Regions from separate parts of the Paenibacillus hexagrammi genome, predicted to be linked through region 2. Evidence: riboswitches for the same ligand, from Rfam matches in the RefSeq annotation. Region 2 holds a riboswitch; each other region holds the start of a gene.

Region 1 (5,661 bases), 1.9 Mb from region 2:
TTATATTCGGCCACAATGACCCTAGCTTGAAGCTGTTCAAAAGCTTCGGCTTCGATAATTGGGCCCAGCTGCCAAGAATCGCCGAGTTGGATGGCATCGAGCGGGATCTCATCATTGTCGGCAAGCGGGTGCTGGAGTAGGGTAAGAACTACCGTGCAAGAAGATGTCTATGAAAGCTGTTCGTAACTTTGAATCCAAATGGCAGCTTCGTGACGAACAGGGAAATTTAACATTCGTATAGAAAAACGCTTATTGAGGCCTTTTACCTTTGGCCACCAATAAGCGTTTTTTATAGAGTAGCCCTACAAGATTACACGTACTTTGCTAAATGCTCTCTCAAGCTGTCCCCTACAGGCACCATAGGCAGACGAAGCGTATCCGATTCGATGAGTCCCCTCTGAGCGAGCATCCATTTTAGCGGCGCAGGATTCGGCTCTGCAAACAGCAATCGAATCAGAGGCGATAGCTGTTCGAATTGCTGTTTGCTCTCAGTAATGCGACCCTCTTCGAAATCCTTGAGCAAATCTACAAAACGTTCTGTCTCCATATTCGCCGTAGCACTCATGGCACCTTTCGCTCCGCAGCATAGTGCTGCAAATAACAGCGCATCATCTCCGCAAAGAACCGGTTTAGATCCCAAGCGGGATAACTCGGAAACCAGATGAATAGAAGGAGTACTATCTTTCATGCCAATGACACCATCCAAATCCAGGATCGATCTAACCGTATCCAGCTCAAGTGTCACGCCTGTTCGATGTGGAATTTCATATAGAATGACCGGTAGACCTACCTCCGCAACACGGCGGAAATGCTCAATAATTCCTTTTTGGCTAGGGCGGTTGTAGTAGGGAACCACCACAAGAGCAGCATCTGCGCCAAGCTCAGCAGCATGCTCCGTCTTTTTGACGGTAGCCATCGTATCGTTCGTCCCCGTTCCAACAATAATCGGAACATCAACCGCTGCAGCCTGCCTGGCCGTTTGCGCCGTCGTGAACATAAGCGCCATCTCATCACTAGACAAACCTGGCGACTCGCCCGTTGTACCACCCACAACTAGGCCATTGATTTCATCTTCAAACAAGTGATAGGTCAAATTATAGAATGAAGCAACGTCTAGTTCATATTCCTCGTCAAATGGTGTAATAACCGGTACATATAAGCCTTTAAGATCATTTTCCGTCAGCATCCTGCATTCCTCCATCTATCATCCTTCGGGCGTGAGCGTCCGAGCTTTCATTATGTTGTAGTTACACTGTAGCATGGAAGCTATCATCACAGTTAGCTATAAATAATAATAGAGGTCATCAAAAATATTAATAATAAGCGTTCTAACTTCAAATCCCGATTGCAACATTTACATGCTTCCAAGTAACATTCGAACGTTATTTAATACCTTGACACGGATAATCGTATCGCGTACACTCATTTTATACCGATCAGTACAGAAAGGAATTAGATTATGGTAAGACCACGGGAATTTGATGAACATACAGCATTGACTGCCGCCATGATGGTTTTTTGGGAGAAAGGCTATGAAGCTACGTCCCTCACCGATTTAACGCGTGCCATGGGTATTCAACGTCCGAGCCTATACGCCACGTTCGGCGGAAAAGAATCGTTGTTTCAAGCTGCTTTAACGCTTTATGCCGAGCGCAGTCTCATCTTCATTCGTCAAAAACTTCAAAACGCTCCCTCAGCTAGATCCGCCATCCTTCTCTATCTACAGGGGATTGCTGACAGCGGCGATGGGCGTAAGCCTGAGCTGGGCTGCATGTGTGTGAACACAATTGTTGAATTAGCCCCACATCATCAACCATTTACCCAGTTCACAAGAGAGTACCAGCAACAGCTGACTGCATTGATTCAGTCAGTTGTGGAGAATGGCATACATACAGGAGAATTCTCACAAAATTTAGATGCCTCTTCCATAGCAGGCGCCATTGTTATCGCGGCCGTGGGCCTAGCAGTCACGATGAAATCGTGCCCAGACCATTCAGTCGTTGAACAGGCCATACATCAAATCATCAAAATGCTCGATTAATTTTTTTCGTAGTTTTGTACTGATCGGTACATTATATGATTGTGAGGTACTTACATGACAAAGCAAGTTGCTTTAATTACTGGAGCCTACAAAGGAATAGGGCTTGAGATTGGACGGCAGTTGGGCCGATTGGGCTTTATCGTACTTCTCGGAGCTCGAAATAAGAACAAGTCGGAGACAGCAGCTCTTTTGCTGCAAGAGGAGAACATAGAAGCGCACGGTGTTGAACTGGATGTGACCAATAGTGTGCATATCGAAGCAGTTGCGAAAAGAATAGAAGCTGAATATGGAAAGCTTGATGTTCTTGTCAATAATGCAGGTGTATATACAGATCATCTTGAAAACTATCTCGATGCGATTCGAGCCAGCTTTGAAGTGAATCTTTTCGGCCCTCAAGCGCTAACGGAGGCTCTGCTCCCTTGGATTAAAGCAAGCCCCGCAGGCAGAATTGTGAATCAATCCAGTATTCTAGGATCACTCGGAACATTGCTGTCCAATCCCATGTACGGTGAAAGATCTGCTCCTGCTTACACAACATCTAAAGCCGCGATGAATGCCTGGACCGTACAGTTATCTATCTCTCTACGCGACACCATGATTAAGGTCAATGCCTGTCATCCGGGTTGGGTAAAAACGGATATGGGCGGCTCTAGCGCTCCGATGGAGATCAGCGAGGGTGCAGAAAGTGCAGTTTGGCTAGCTACGCTTCCCCCAGATGGGCCCACAGGCGGCTTCTTCCACAAAAGAGATCAGCTTCCATGGTAACCAGTTACAAATGTGAAAACCTGAGCTTATTTCAATTTTACAGCTAGACCTAAGACAAATAAAAAAGGAAAGCACGGATTTTCACACCGTACTTTCCTTAGTAACTCAAGATTTATGCTCTTACATCAATATTTTGTCCTAAATGCGGTGTCGCAGATGCAGCAGCTGAAATTTTCTGTTGTGACTTAGCAAAATCCTGCAGCATCACGTTCGCTTGCGCCGTTTGCGCATCGTTTGTCTTGCTCAGCAGCTTAATTCCTACTGCTTGCTTAACAGCGTCCCCGCTTCCGATTGCGGATAGCATGGCATTTACACTCATGAAGAATCCTCCTCTCATCGTTCGGCAGCTGGCTGGCGTTCGACCTCAAGCCGATTAGCCCCTTTAGCTTTGCGTCTGGTGCTTTCACACCATTTGCCATTTCGCAGATGTAAGGCATTGCCAATACATACATTAAGTATAGGTACTTCGCCCTGATCCGTCAATCCATACACGTCAATTTCCTACAGAATTCGACCGAATTATACGCCGAAAGCAGCAGGATTCGCTCTCCAGGAACGCAAAAGCTCCATGTCTTCGGACTTAATTTTGCCTTGCTCAAGCGCTACTTCCAACAAGGAAGTGTAGTTGGAAAGCGTATGAAGCGGCATACCCGCTTCTTGGAATGCATTAACGGCTTTATCCAACTCGTAGGAGAAAATCGCTAGGACTCCGAGCGCTGTTGCGCCCGCTTCGTTAACGGCAATTGCTGCCTTCAGCGAGCTGCCTCCAGTCGAAATCAAGTCCTCAATGACGATGACTTTTTGTCCGGGCTTTACGGAGCCTTCAATCAAATTCTCTTTACCGTGACCTTTCGCTTTATCACGAATATAGATCATCGGAAGACCAAGCTTTTGAGCAACCCAGGCTGCGTGAGGAATGCCTGCTGTTGCTGTACCGGCAACGACTTCTGCTTCTGGGAACTTCTCCTTAATGAGCGCCGCAAATCCATCGGCAATGAGTTCGCGAATCGCCGGATAAGACATCGTCAACCGGTTATCGCAATAGATCGGGGACTTCAAACCAGAAGTCCAGGTGAAAGGCTGATGCGGTCTAAGCGCTACAGCCTCGATTTCTAAAAGTGAAGAAGCGATTTGCTTCGCAATCGTCGTAAGCTGACTCATGGGTTCCGTATCCATCCCTTCGTTTTTTCAGGTACTGGCTGATGTAGACTTACACGACTGAGTCGATGATCGACTCGATCGCCGCGCGGGGATCGGCAGCGCCGGTAATCGGACGGCCGATCACCACAAAGTCGGTGCCCTGCGCGAAAGCCTCCGCCGGCGTCATGACGCGCGACTGGTCGCCGATATCCGCGCCCGCAGGGCGGATACCAGGCGTCACGGTGACGAAACCGTCACCGCACGCCGCCTTGATCTGCGTCACCTCAAGCGGTGACGCGACGACGCCCTGCAGCCCTGCCGCTTGCGCCAGGCGGGCATATTGAATGACGGCCTGCTCAACCGAGCCCGGCAGGCCGATCTCTTCATTCAGCACCTGCTGGCTGGTGCTGGTCAGCTGCGTGACGCCGATAACAATCGGGCGTCCGGCTCCCGGGCGAGGGCCTTGTCCACGCCCTCGAGCGCAGCTTCCATCATGCGCTTGCCTCCGGCCGCATGAACGTTAAACACATCCGCGCCAAGGCGCGTAATGCTCTCCGCACCGCCCTTAACGGTGTTGGGGATGTCGTGCATTTTCAGATCAAGAAATACCTTATAGCCTCTATCCTTCAGACCGGCTACAAAGCCTGGACCTGCAGCGTAAAACAGCTGCATGCCCACCTTCATATAGCAAGGGATGCCCTCGAGCTGCTTAAGCAGCTCGGAGGCACCCTCCGCAGAAGGATAATCTAGCGCGACCATGATGCGGCCGGCAACGTCGGTTCGCGTCAGTGTACTCATCCTATTTCACGCTCCCTTACGCATACACAGGCATTGCGCGGGATGAGAAGTTGATGGACTCGAGCATATTGACTAGCGCGCGAACTGTATCCAGAGAAGTCATACAAACGACGCCATTCTCTACCGCTTCACGGCGGATACGGAAGCCGTCACGTTCCGGCGTTTTGCCTTTGGTGAGTGTATTCACGACAAACTGCGCTTCGCCGCTGCGAATCAGATCAAGAATGTTAGGTGAGCCTTCGCTCAGCTTGTTCACGGTAGTTACCGGAAGTCCGGCTTCGTGAATCGCCTTCGCCGTTCCACCTGTTGCGATCAATTTGTAACCAAGACGGTAGAAGCCTTTCAGAATCTCAATCGCTTCTTCCTTATCCTTGTCAGCCACCGTTACTACTACAGAACCTGCCGGAGGAATTTTCATACCCGCACCGATCAGACCTTTGTACAGCGCTTTTGCAAAGTTGGTATCGCGGCCCATAACTTCGCCAGTGGACTTCATTTCAGGTCCAAGCGTCGTATCTACGCGGCGCAGCTTCGCAAAGGAGAACACCGGTACTTTTACGGATACGTAATGATCTTCCGGCCACAAGCCGCTTTGGTAACCCATATCAGCAAGCTTTTGTCCCATAATCACGCGTGTTGCTACGTTAGCCATCGGGATGTTCGTGACCTTACTCAAGAATGGAACCGTACGGGAAGAACGCGGATTCACTTCGATCACGTACACTTCATCGTTGAAGATAACGAATTGGATATTCACCAGTCCGACAACCTTCAGCTCCAAGCCAATTTTTGTCGTAATATCTATGATTTTTTGCTTGATTTCAGCAGAGATGCTCTGAGGCGGATAGACCGCGATCGAGTCACCGGAGTGAACCCCTGCGCGCTCTACATGTTCCATAATGCCAGGGATCAGGACC
Region 2 (5,661 bases):
ATATGAATCCAAGACATCCATTGCCGCCCTGAGCCTACTTTGCCGCCAATACCTAGCTTATAGGGCAAAGCCATTTTTGGAAAAGCTCCCTCTTTGCGATCCAACACAATGCCTACCCGTATCTTCACCAGTCTAGTTTCTTGAATTTGATCCGCAGCTTGCTCCCACAGGCTGACTACATGGGATAAGAAATCTGTGTCGCGGTGCGGACTCCATTCATCGAAGATCTCTGTCTCGGATGTGCCGTATATGGACATACCCGATGCATTCACGACAACTTTAGGCTTCGCTTTCATGCGTTGAACCCAGTTCGCAATTTGCTTTGCAGCCTGCAGCCGAGAATCTATAATTCTGCGCTTAGCTTGCTCCGTCCAACGCTGGTTGATCGATTCCCCAGCCAGATTGACAATCGCATCCACTTCTATGACGTCCGTGGAGTCATCTTGAAACTGCTTCCAGGTTATAGTTGGAACGGCAGAGCCGCTTGAAGGACGGCGAGAAATAACAAATACCTCATGACCGTCGTTCTGCAAGTGGCTGATCAGACGGCTTCCAATAAATCCGGTACCGCCAGCTATAGCAATTTTCATTCTCTTCCACCTCTCGTAATAACCGTTTATCCACCTATTATAAGTTGGAATCGTAACATTTTGCCAATTTAAAAACGTTATACTTCCCATAACATAGATGTGTTATATTGGTAAAAAAAAGGAGGGGCTCCACTTGTTTCAGTTCCTGTTCCGTAAATGGCGCGGTTCTTCAAAAGCTGCAGTCAAGCGTGGGGAGAAGCTTGCCGGTTTTTCTTCTACAAAAATAAAGGTTCAGGCAGATCAGCTGCCTGAACAGCTAGGACTCTTAGCGGATATTCCGCTGCACATGACAGTCAGCAAGCTCGAAGGTTCGCTTCCTGCCGACTTTGTGGAGCGTATTCAATATCGAGTGCAAACTGAGCATCCGCAGATGAGCGACGATGAGTTCGCATGCAAATGGTTTGAATTAAAACGCTTCTTTCTTATGAACGCGCTGCTCAAGCGAACTCCGATGTTCAGTAGCGCTATTGACGACATCTGGCATGCGATGCTGATGTTTACGCGAGAATACCAACGCTTCGGCGATCAGTTTGTCGGAGAGATGATTCATCATGCCCCCGAGCGGGAGCCGAAGCAGATGCCGGGTGAGCGTGCCTGGTTTGATTGGGTGTACGCTCACTTATTTGAATTCACTCCAGCCAGTTCGGCTTGCTGGAACGGTTTCTTTCGATATCCGCTCGACAAGGAACGGACGCGACTTCTGCTGTCAGCTAGCGAGGAGGAGATTGCCGAAAGTCTGTTTGATATGAAAAAAGCCGAGAATAATCAGGAATTGCTAGAGACAATTACGATTCTAGTAAGGAAGGCCGTCAGAGAGGCACGACGTTCGGAAGAAAGCGATACCTATGACCATACAGATTTGACTGATCCCATAGGGTTACCCGGCAGTATGCTGGGGATGGCTGCTGCAATGATGTTCTTTTCCATAGTTGATGAGGGGGACTACTTGACTCAAATGGAAGCTTTGCAGCCACAGGAAGAGGAAGATCCCTCTTATAAGGCGAGCGGTTGTTCTTCCTCAGGCTGCACAAGCTTGTCTGGAGGTGAAGACTTCCTCTGGGTCAGGAGATGACGGAGGGGGAAGCGGCTGCAGCAGCGATTCGGGCGGTTCAAGTTGTTCATCGGGTTCGAGTTGCAGCTCGTCCAGCTGTGGATCAGGATGCAGCTCCGGTTGCGGCGGCGACTAGGCGGTGGTGAGATGCGTATCGGATGAAATAGCGGAAGCTCGCCAATTTCGATCGAATTAAAAATGTCGACAGCGCTTGGAGAGAATCTACGGAAGTTTGCAAAGGACCCTACTTGATCAACTAGTTAACTTTCTCCTTTCACAAAGGAGGAAGTTTTTTTGTACAAAAAAAGTGCGTAATCTAGCATTTCGTGTATAATGAGATTTTGAGATTAATTGACCTTTGGTTAATAAAAGTGAAGGCAGGCTGCATGATGAACAGATTGCGCAATTTTTATACGTCCTATCATCCGATCGTTCATACCCTCATTCTCGGAACTGTAATGGCCAGAGCCGCGTCCTCCATGAGTTTGCCTTTCCTGGCTATCTATCTAGCCAAGCATACCTCGATGAGCGAAGTCATGATCGGTGTTGTCATCGGGATGGGAGCGCTGGCGGGAACAGCAGGCGGCTTTATTGGCGGAACGCTGTCGGATGCATTCGGACGACGGATTATCATGCTGGCTGCTTTATTCGGCTGGGCTTTTGTTTTTACCGGGTTTTCATTCGTCAGCCTTCCTGTATGCTTTATGCTGCTGAACATGGTAAACGGCTTATGCCGATCGTTCTATGAACCGGTATCGCAAGCATTAATGGCTGATCTCACCGAACCGGCTAAGCGATTCAAAGTTTTCTCTATGAGATATATGGCTATCAATGTGGGCGTTGCTGTCGGTCCCCTCTTGGGCGCTTATTTTGCAACGCTGGACGGTGCTCTTCCTTTTCTTCTCACGGGAGTCGTTTATTTGATATACGCGATAGCACTATGGCTGCTGCTGTCCTATTTCGGGATAAAGAGTATCGAAGGGGAGAAAAAAGCGCCGGTTACCCTTCGCGCAGCCTGGTCCATCATTCGAAGTGACATAACCTTCCGATACTACATCACTGGCGGGATTGTCGGCGCGATCGGCTATTCGCAGGTTATGGTCACCTTATCCCAATATATGGAACAGAGCTTTAGCGACGGAGTGAAAATATTTGCACTGCTGATGAGTGTGAATGCGATCGCGGTGATTTCTATGCAAATTCCATTAACGAAATGGGCAGAAAGATTCAGACCATTCGTTGCCATTGCTGCAGGAAACTTGATGTTTGCACTGGGCGACGTCGGATTTGCTTTCTCTCATTCCGCCGCCGCGCTAGTCATTTCTATGGTTGTTTTTACGATGGGTGAAATCTTAAATTATCCCGCTGCGAATGTGCTCATAGATAAGCTTGCTCCCGAGAATATGAGGGGCACGTATTTTGGGGCGCAAACCTTTACGAATATCGGGCATTTTGCGGGTCCATGGATTGGAGGCTTGCTGCTTTCCTCCTTCGGTGGGAATGTCCTTTTTCTCACGATGTCTATTCTTACTTTAAGCGGTACCTTATTCTATATGACAGGAATACGACGATTACAAGCAACACAAAATAGGTTAAAACAAGAAATTTTCGAAAATTAGTTCCTTTTACCTATCTTATTGTTGTAAAATAGGCATAATAGAGTATTCGATTTCGCTAAAACTTACCTTATCCTTGATAGTAGTAAAAGCAATGTTTGACAGCTTTCGATACTGCTCGATAAAGGCAAACCTGGCGAAAGCCAGCGACGCAAAGCTAGAGGGGCTTGCTTGACCGTAAATGGACAAGCTGCCAGCCAGCCGCCGAGGTTCAGGATGATGACAGCATGAGCCCTCTCTAGTCGGCATAACAGGTGGGCTTTTCTTATTTTAGAGAGAAAAAGAATGGGTTAAAGGGAGGATTTGGCAGCATGCAGCCTGAATGGATGCTAAATGAAGAAGAGGCGGTCACGTCACTGTGCGGTAACCATGTTGCCAGACTTGTGCCGTCCACAGATGGAACGAAGCTGGTCATAAACCGCGAAGAGTACCTGCTTAATGAAGCTTGTTGGGATATTGAAATGTTTCATGGACGAAATAATAGCATTCTTATTTTTTATTGGAAAGGCGAGGTTAAGCTTTCCGTCAAGCTTCCGCCTTTGTCTCAGGTAGAAGCATTTTTATCCAGATTGTATCAATGCTTGACGTTTAAGATGAGAACGATTCAGCCTAATTAGGGTTGAATCGTTCTTTTTTTGTCGATCAAGTTCGACAAAAGCGTTGTCACTGATCGACAAGAACGGTATAATTATGAGGAGGACAGTTAGTAGTGCTTTAGGACTATTGGGAGGAATACATTAGCATGCGATTAATTACACGTTCCGATTTTGATGGCCTTGTTTGTGCGATGCTCTTCAAGAAATTAAATATGGTGGATGAGATGAAGTTTGTTCACCCCAAGGATATGCAGGACGGTTTGATTGAAGTGACGGAGAATGATATTCTAGCCAATGTTCCTTATGTAGCAGGATGCGGTCTATGGTTTGACCATCATTCCAGTGAGCTGGAAAGAATGGGGGAGAAGGTCGAGTTTAAAGGCGAGACTCGGATCGCTCCAAGCGCAGCCAGAGTAGTATACGATTATTACGGCGGCAAAGACACATTCGGTGATATCGATAATATTATGGAAGGCGTAGATAAGGCGGATTCAGCCCAGTTCAGTAAAGAAGATATCCTGAATCCCAAAGGATGGGATCTTCTTTCGTTCATCATGGATGCCAGAACGGGATTGGGTCGATACCGAGATTATCGGATCAGCAACTATCAATTGATGGAAGATCTGGTCGAGCACTGCGCAACCAAAACGGTAGAAGAAATTATGGAGCTTCCGGATGTGAAGGAACGGGTTGACCGTTATTTTGAATTGGATGCTTTATATCGGGAAATGCTGGGCAAGTATACGCGTACGGAAGGGAACGTTATCATTACGGATCTTCGGGACGTAGAGACGATCTACCCGGGGAATCGATTTATGGTATACGCGCTATACCCTGAACAAAATATATCCATTTGGATTGTGGATGGACGCAATAAGCAAAACTGTGTATTCGCGTGCGGCCACAGCATTGTGAATCGCACGTCACAGACCAACGTGGGTAAGCTAATGCTGAGCAATGGCGGAGGCGGTCATCATGCAGCCGGTACTTGCCAGGTGCCTTATGAGCAGGCTAATGTCGTTCTTGAGCAGCTAATTGCAACAATGAGAAAAGACGGATAATACGTGATGTGAGCCGCACCAGGATGAAGCCGCCTGCTGCGGCTTTTTCTTCGAAAGCCTAGCTGTAGGTTATTGATAGGCGGTAGCTCCATTCCGCATTTTAGTCGCATCATGCTATGTATAGTTAGTTTAAGATCATGTTGCATGCTGGAATCAAGTGCATGTATGATGGAACAACAAAGTACGGGAGGGATCAGGTGTGAAATTAGAACGTATTCACCATGCTGCGATCATTTGTTCAGACTACGCGAGGTCGAAGCATTTTTATGTGGATGTACTTGGTCTGACGGTACTTCATGAAACATTCCGGGAGGAGCGTCAATCGTATAAGCTGGATCTGCTTATTGGAGAGAAGGAGCAAATTGAGCTGTTCTCCTTCCCGAACCCGCCGGAGCGGGTGGACCAGCCCGAGGCCCGGGGTCTGCGGCATTTGGCGTTCGCTGTAGCGGATATGGATGCTAGCGTGAGAGAGCTTGAAAGTAAGGGGGGGTAAGCGTAGAGCCGGTGCGAATCGATCCTGTTACAGGAGCACGCTATACGTTCTTTACCGATCCGGATGGGCTCCCCTTGGAGTTGGTAGAGCATGTTGAATCGTGAGGATAAACAGCTGGAGCACCGTTCTAAGCTTAGCTTCGCCAAAGGCTGCTTATGGAGCGTGCTGCTTTCGCTAATCGTTTGGATCCCGCTTATCTGGTGGCTTATCGCCAAATCAAAAAAATCCCGAAGGATGACCTGCTCGCAGCAGAG
Region 3 (5,661 bases), 3.2 Mb from region 2:
ACCTTGTACCAAACCTGCATATTTTTGAAGCTGATCATGGCTATGATGAATGTTGAGCATAAGTGCCGAATATTGGTTATACAGCTTCTTGAGCCGATTCTTTTTCAACCAACCGACCATAAACAGCACAGCCAAAGCCATACCTGCTAGTATGACCAACAGCACATACATGCCTCCTCCGGAAAGACCGGGTTGACCCTGCGAGCCCACATCCTGCCCCATATCGATGCGGTCTACCGCAGGAGGCACAGTGGGAGTAATACGGGTATCCGGAACAGGCTGCATAGATGGAGCGACAGGAACCGTTTCATGAGCTGGGGTCTGCGGCGCAGGCTGAACGGTCTGAACGGAAGCGGAAGCCGTTGGGGCAGTGCTTGCACTTGCAGGCACCTGGGACGACAACTGCTCCAATTGCTGCATTAACGTGAGCACACCGTCAGCAAATTTTCCTTCCTTCGCCAAGGGAATGAACGTTTGATCTATAAAGTGACTTATCGCTGTCGAGCCGGATCCCCCAGCACCCGAATTAGCATCCAACTGCTTTTGCAGCGAAGCATTGTTGAAATTCATCTCAACACGGTGCTCCTGCTTGGATATAAGCAGCAGAATGTCACTTTGCCGCAGCTTCCAGCTGTTATACACATCGGTTGCGTAAGCAGCGGAGTCAGCACCTTCCAAGCTGTCAATCGTAAGCACATAGAAGGTGTGCGGGTTTCCCTGGTCGGCTTTCTCAATGGCTGCGATTTCATCCTGGGTAAACATGCCTGCCAAATCCTGCACCAATCCCTGTTTGTCAATGCTTGGAGCCGCTTCAGCGATTTGTATGCACAACAACCAGCATACAAATAGTAAGACTATCATTCTTTTCATCTACTCAGCCCCATTCTTTTTCCAATTACGTGTTGTTACGCAGGATCCCTCGATGCGTTTCGCATCTATCATACAGCCTTCAAAAGCCTGAAGCCTTAAGATCCAATTTCATATAAATTAATAAGAAGCCAATCCGGCGTAAAATCTCGGGACAGCAGCCAAACCTCGGTAAAGTGCCCCCTTGGCAGCTGAAGCCTCTCCTTTCTTCGCAGCACATCGGACATGCCGTACACCAGGGATAAGTTGCGGATTAGTAACGCACAAGGATAGTCATGCGAATAATCGACATACTTCTTCTCCTTGCTCACGACCCGTTCATTGATCACATCAATAAACTGATTCAGTACCTCTGCTTTGGGCAGCGCTAGCTCCGAACGCGACATCAGAAGACGAGCCTCCTCCGTGTCGTAGAACAAATGCGTAACCTCAAGCCCTTTCCGGTTCTGGTTCGCATCCTCGAGAATTGCATCGGGCTTCTCCTGCTGCCGGAGCAGACGGGTAGGTATCTTGTGATTGAAATTGTAAAGCTCTACAAAAATATCAATGGCTGATTGTTCAAGCGCCTTTTTATCCGCTTCGTGTCTGTTCATAGGTCTCCCTCATCTACCGGTATAAGCCTACATACATGTATCACCCCTGAATCCGTGAAAATGAATAAATCTTTTAAGGATTCAGGGTACCCCTATGTTACCACAATTTGGTTGTCCGAAAAAACCAAAGAAGCCGTCCATTTCGACAGCTTCCTGCTCTAGTATTATGCTCCCATCCGCTTGGATCCAGATAGAAAATGGATCAAATCCTTCGCTGGAAGAGGACGGCTGATATAATAGCCTTGGATTTCGTCGCAACCAAGTCCTTGCAGCATTTCCCACTGCTCCTGCTCCTCTACGCCTTCAGCCACCACTCTTTTGCCGAGTGAATGGGACATCGCGATAATGGCATGAATGATTGCCTTATCATTCTCAGAACCTAGCATATCTTTGACAAAGGATCTATCAATCTTGATCGAATGCACCGACAATCGCTTAAGAAGTGCTAACGAGGAATATCCGGTGCCAAAATCGTCAATCGAAAGCTTCACTCCCAGATTCATAATCTCCTGACAAATGTTCATGACATGCTCGCTGTCATACATCGCCGTATTCTCTGTGATTTCCAAGCATAGCAGATGAGGCTCAATTCCTGTTCTCTCCAAGGTTTCCGCTAGCCTGCCAGAGAAGTGGACATCCAGGAACTGTTTGGCCGACAGGTTGATCGACATCGAAATCGGCGCCATGCCGGACTGAAGCCAGTGCTGAAGCTGTTGACATGCTGTATCCAGCACCCAATATCCAATCTCCACGATAATACCGGATTCTTCTGCAAGCGGAATAAATTCATTCGGCGGTACGAAGCCTACGTCGGGCCGGTTCCATCGGATCAAAGCTTCTACTCCGATCACAGTACCGGATCGAACGTCGATTTGCGGTTGATAATGAAGGACGAATTCCCCTTCCTCGAGCCCTTTGCGAACTCCCAGATTCATCAGATGACGATCCTGCTCCTCATGATGCAGAGAAGCTTCGTACAAAGCAAACTGATTTCGTCCCAACTTCTTGGCCTGATACATCGCAATATCCGCAAATTGAAGCAGCTCATCCGGACTTTCGCCATGCTCGGGAAAACAGCAGATTCCCATGCTGGAGGTCATGTAAAACGATTGCTCTTCATAGCTAAACGGAATTTTGAAGCCCATCAAAATTTGCCGGGCCAGCTCCGCAATTTGCTCCCGATCTACAAGTCCGGGCACAATCAAAGCGAATTCATCTCCGCCCAGTCGGGCTACCGTGACATCCCTCGGTGTCAGAGCAAGCAGCTGTTCCGCCACCTTCTTTAATATAAAATCACCAACAACATGCCCTTGAGTATCATTGATTTGCTTAAATTCGTCCAGATCGAGCAGCATGACAGCAAAAGGAGTGCGCTTACATCCTGTCAGATGGCGCACGAGCTGGCGATGAAAGTATTCTCGGTTCACAAGCCCCGTCAATTTATCATGATAAGAGATATACATGACCTGCTCCTCCGCCTCTTTGGCTGAGGTCACATCCAGTAACACCACATACTGCAAAACTTCATCCTGTGATTCAATAAACTGGCTCTCCGCTTTTACATATTTTTTTACGCCTGAGCGGGTCAGTATCATGAAGTCCCCACGAATGACAGCTCCTTTTTCCAGTGGATGGTCATAAGAGCGCGCCTGTTCCAAGGAATACGGAAACATAAATTCTTCAATCTGCTGAGACAGAAGCTCATTAGGAGCCATCTGCAGCAGGTTTGCACCCTGCGGGTTGATATCTTTGATGAATCCGTCCGCATCAATCGTGATCATCGACAACGGCGACAACTCATATAGCGCTTTATATTTCCGCTCGATGGAAGGCAACAAATCATATTTGACCATGGCTTTTCTTAAAAAGTAAGTGAAAATCAATATGGCATAGCTTCCAAACTCCGGAACATTGACCGAATCCGGCAAAAAGGATGGCCTTTTGTTCAGGGTGAACGGAATTGCCCATGCACTGGCATATAGCACGCCTAGAAGCAGAGTTCGCATTTGTTTTCTTTTTACATTCAAATCGAACTTCTTCACATGTCTAAAACCGCTAGCAACGAATACCGTACATACAACAATCGTGTAGAAACCGCTGCCTAAAGTCATGATGTTTAACACGAGGCTAGGGTGCTGATAGCGCCATAGGCCGCTTTCGGTAAAGGTAACGGAAATCCAATCAACCGGAATAAACAGCAGCACCGCCGGGACCATAGGAGCATAGCAAAGAGCGGTATACAGGCTCTTGGACATCGTTAGATAGCGGCCTGATATCCCCTTACAAAAGTGAAGCGCCAGACACATTAATACATATGAAGACAAATAATATACCTTCAGCACCAGATGTACGGCGTACGATATCGGGACCATGCTGAATAAAAAGTTTGAGATAAAAAATAGCAGGGTGGTAAAGAAAAATAGCGCGGCTACACGGTTTAGTTCATTACCGGGGTCCCGCCTGTAGACCTCAAGTGTCATGTAAAATAACAAGAATATCGGAATTACATAGAGTAGTATGGACACTAAGTAAGCGGTCATGCTGCTGCACCTCATTATCTTGTTATTCCATCCTAGACAAAAAAAGAAACCTTGCTTTAAGGTTCCTTTAATTGGCCTAAAGCGGGAACTGGCTGGCATACGGGAATGAGCCCGTGTAGCCCCTATAGCTTTGCGTCCTTGACTTTCATCAAGTTTGCCTTTATCTCTTTAAGAATTGTATATGTTTTCACAAAAACGTTAGGTCTTATTTCCTAGTTATTTTATATCATAATCCTCCAAAATCCGTCAATAAGATCCTGAATTAGGCAAGGTCCGATACAACCGTTTGTTTGGCCGATTGTGCTTGTGCAGCAGGATCTACATATCGTAATGGTCCGGCAATAAAAGCTGCGAGGAGACCTACTGCTCCGAACACCATCGGCAGGATAAAGCCATGATTGATAGCGGTACCGAGAGAATCGCGGATGAAATTCAGCATTTCTGCAGGAATCGCATGATTTGCCCGAATCAGCTGCTCCGGATTGGCTATCTCGGCTATTTTCTCCACGGGGATATGGTGCGACTCAGCACCCGCTTGAATCAAGCTTTGATAATCATTATTCACTATCGTAGCCATGATAGAGGCTCCCAGCACACCTCCAATATTGCGCCAGAATCCGACAATCGAGGAGCTGACTCCGATATATTTGCGTTCTACACTCATCGCCACCGCATTTTGGGCTACGCTCATCAGCGGCCCCACGGCTCCAACCCCCAGGATCACCATCAGCACAATCATGTACCACTTGGAAGCATCGTGACTGACTATGCTTAGCAAATAACTGACAACAATTCCTGCTGCCATACTAAAGGCAATAACAGCTCGGAAGCTAAAAAATCTCTGGAAAAATCCGAACAAAACCGCGCCTACCATTAAGGAAAACATCATTGGCGTCAGGAGTCCATTCGAATTAGCCTGCCCAAGCACAGCAGTAGAAAAGATCGGCAAGTAGGCAATTGCGGAGAACATGATAGCACCTTGGCAAAGACAAGCTAACACAATCGCGACTACCATACGATTTTTGAACAAAGGAAGCGGCAGCACCGGCTCTTGGGCTTTGCGTTCCACCTGCACGAACAAATAGCCTACCACCACAGCCGCTCCCATCATGGCTATGATCGGCCAGGAGCCCCAAGCAAACTTCTTGCCTCCCCACTCCAGCGCCAGCATGAAGGAAACCGTAGAGACGATGAGCAGCAGTGTCCCCAAATAGTCGATCTTCGGGCGATGCTCCGAACGAGATTCTTGCAGCGTCAGCAATAAAGTTATAAACGACAGAATACCGAGCGGCAAATTTACGTAAAAGCACCATCGCCAACCCCAATGCTCCGCCAAAAACGTTCCGATCTGCGGTCCGGCAACAGAAGATAGGCCGAAGATTGCTGCAAACACACCAGACAGCTTGGCTGCCTGTTTGGGATCGGAGAAGATCGTATAAATAATGGTGAAGCTGATCGGCAGCAGCGCGCCCGAACCTACCCCTTGAATCGCACGGAACACGATTAATTGAGTCATATCCTGAGCCATCCCGCAGAGAGCGGACCCAAGAAGAAAGACGGTAATACCAATCAAATAGAACAGCTTCCTCCCGAACATATCCGACAGCTTACCGAATACGAGCATGGTGCTCGTCGCTGCCAGCATATAAGCCGTAAAGACC

The links. A riboswitch is a leader RNA that binds a small molecule or an ion and turns the genes downstream of it on or off. The one in region 2 is predicted to bind cyclic di-GMP.
Region 1: it holds a riboswitch for cyclic di-GMP, as region 2 does, so the genes downstream of both, L0M14_RS08575 (putative motility protein) here and L0M14_RS17790 (hypothetical protein) in region 2, are expected to answer to the same signal.
Region 3: it holds a riboswitch for cyclic di-GMP, as region 2 does, so the genes downstream of both, L0M14_RS02565 (putative bifunctional diguanylate cyclase/phosphodiesterase) here and L0M14_RS17790 (hypothetical protein) in region 2, are expected to answer to the same signal.

The regions. Positions count from the first base shown of each region.
Region 1 is NZ_CP090978.1:1,990,913-1,996,573, reverse strand. It holds gene L0M14_RS08595 (GNAT family N-acetyltransferase) at 1-140, shown strand, start outside; gene dapA (4-hydroxy-tetrahydrodipicolinate synthase) at 311-1,186, opposite strand; gene L0M14_RS08585 (TetR/AcrR family transcriptional regulator) at 1,460-2,041, shown strand; gene L0M14_RS08580 (SDR family oxidoreductase) at 2,096-2,806, shown strand; gene L0M14_RS08575 (putative motility protein) at 2,919-3,125, opposite strand; cyclic di-GMP riboswitch class I at 3,146-3,233, opposite strand; gene pyrE (orotate phosphoribosyltransferase) at 3,326-3,967, opposite strand; partial or broken gene pyrF (orotidine-5'-phosphate decarboxylase) at 4,017-4,744, opposite strand; gene carB (carbamoyl-phosphate synthase large subunit) at 4,761-5,661, opposite strand, start outside.
Region 2 is NZ_CP090978.1:3,892,758-3,898,418, reverse strand. It holds gene L0M14_RS17805 (TIGR01777 family oxidoreductase) at 1-590, opposite strand, end outside; gene L0M14_RS17800 (glycine-rich domain-containing protein) at 724-1,662, shown strand; gene L0M14_RS31130 (hypothetical protein) at 1,659-1,787, shown strand; gene L0M14_RS17795 (MDR family MFS transporter) at 2,031-3,260, shown strand; cyclic di-GMP riboswitch class I at 3,374-3,466, shown strand; gene L0M14_RS17790 (hypothetical protein) at 3,569-3,874, shown strand; gene L0M14_RS17785 (exopolyphosphatase) at 4,000-4,914, shown strand; partial or broken gene gloA2 (SMU1112c/YaeR family gloxylase I-like metalloprotein) at 5,114-5,511, shown strand; gene L0M14_RS17775 (hypothetical protein) at 5,498-5,661, shown strand, end outside.
Region 3 is NZ_CP090978.1:570,858-576,518, reverse strand. It holds gene L0M14_RS02575 (TPM domain-containing protein) at 1-870, opposite strand, end outside; gene L0M14_RS02570 (hypothetical protein) at 966-1,460, opposite strand; gene L0M14_RS02565 (putative bifunctional diguanylate cyclase/phosphodiesterase) at 1,625-4,000, opposite strand; cyclic di-GMP riboswitch class I at 4,081-4,169, opposite strand; gene L0M14_RS02560 (MFS transporter) at 4,263-5,661, opposite strand, start outside.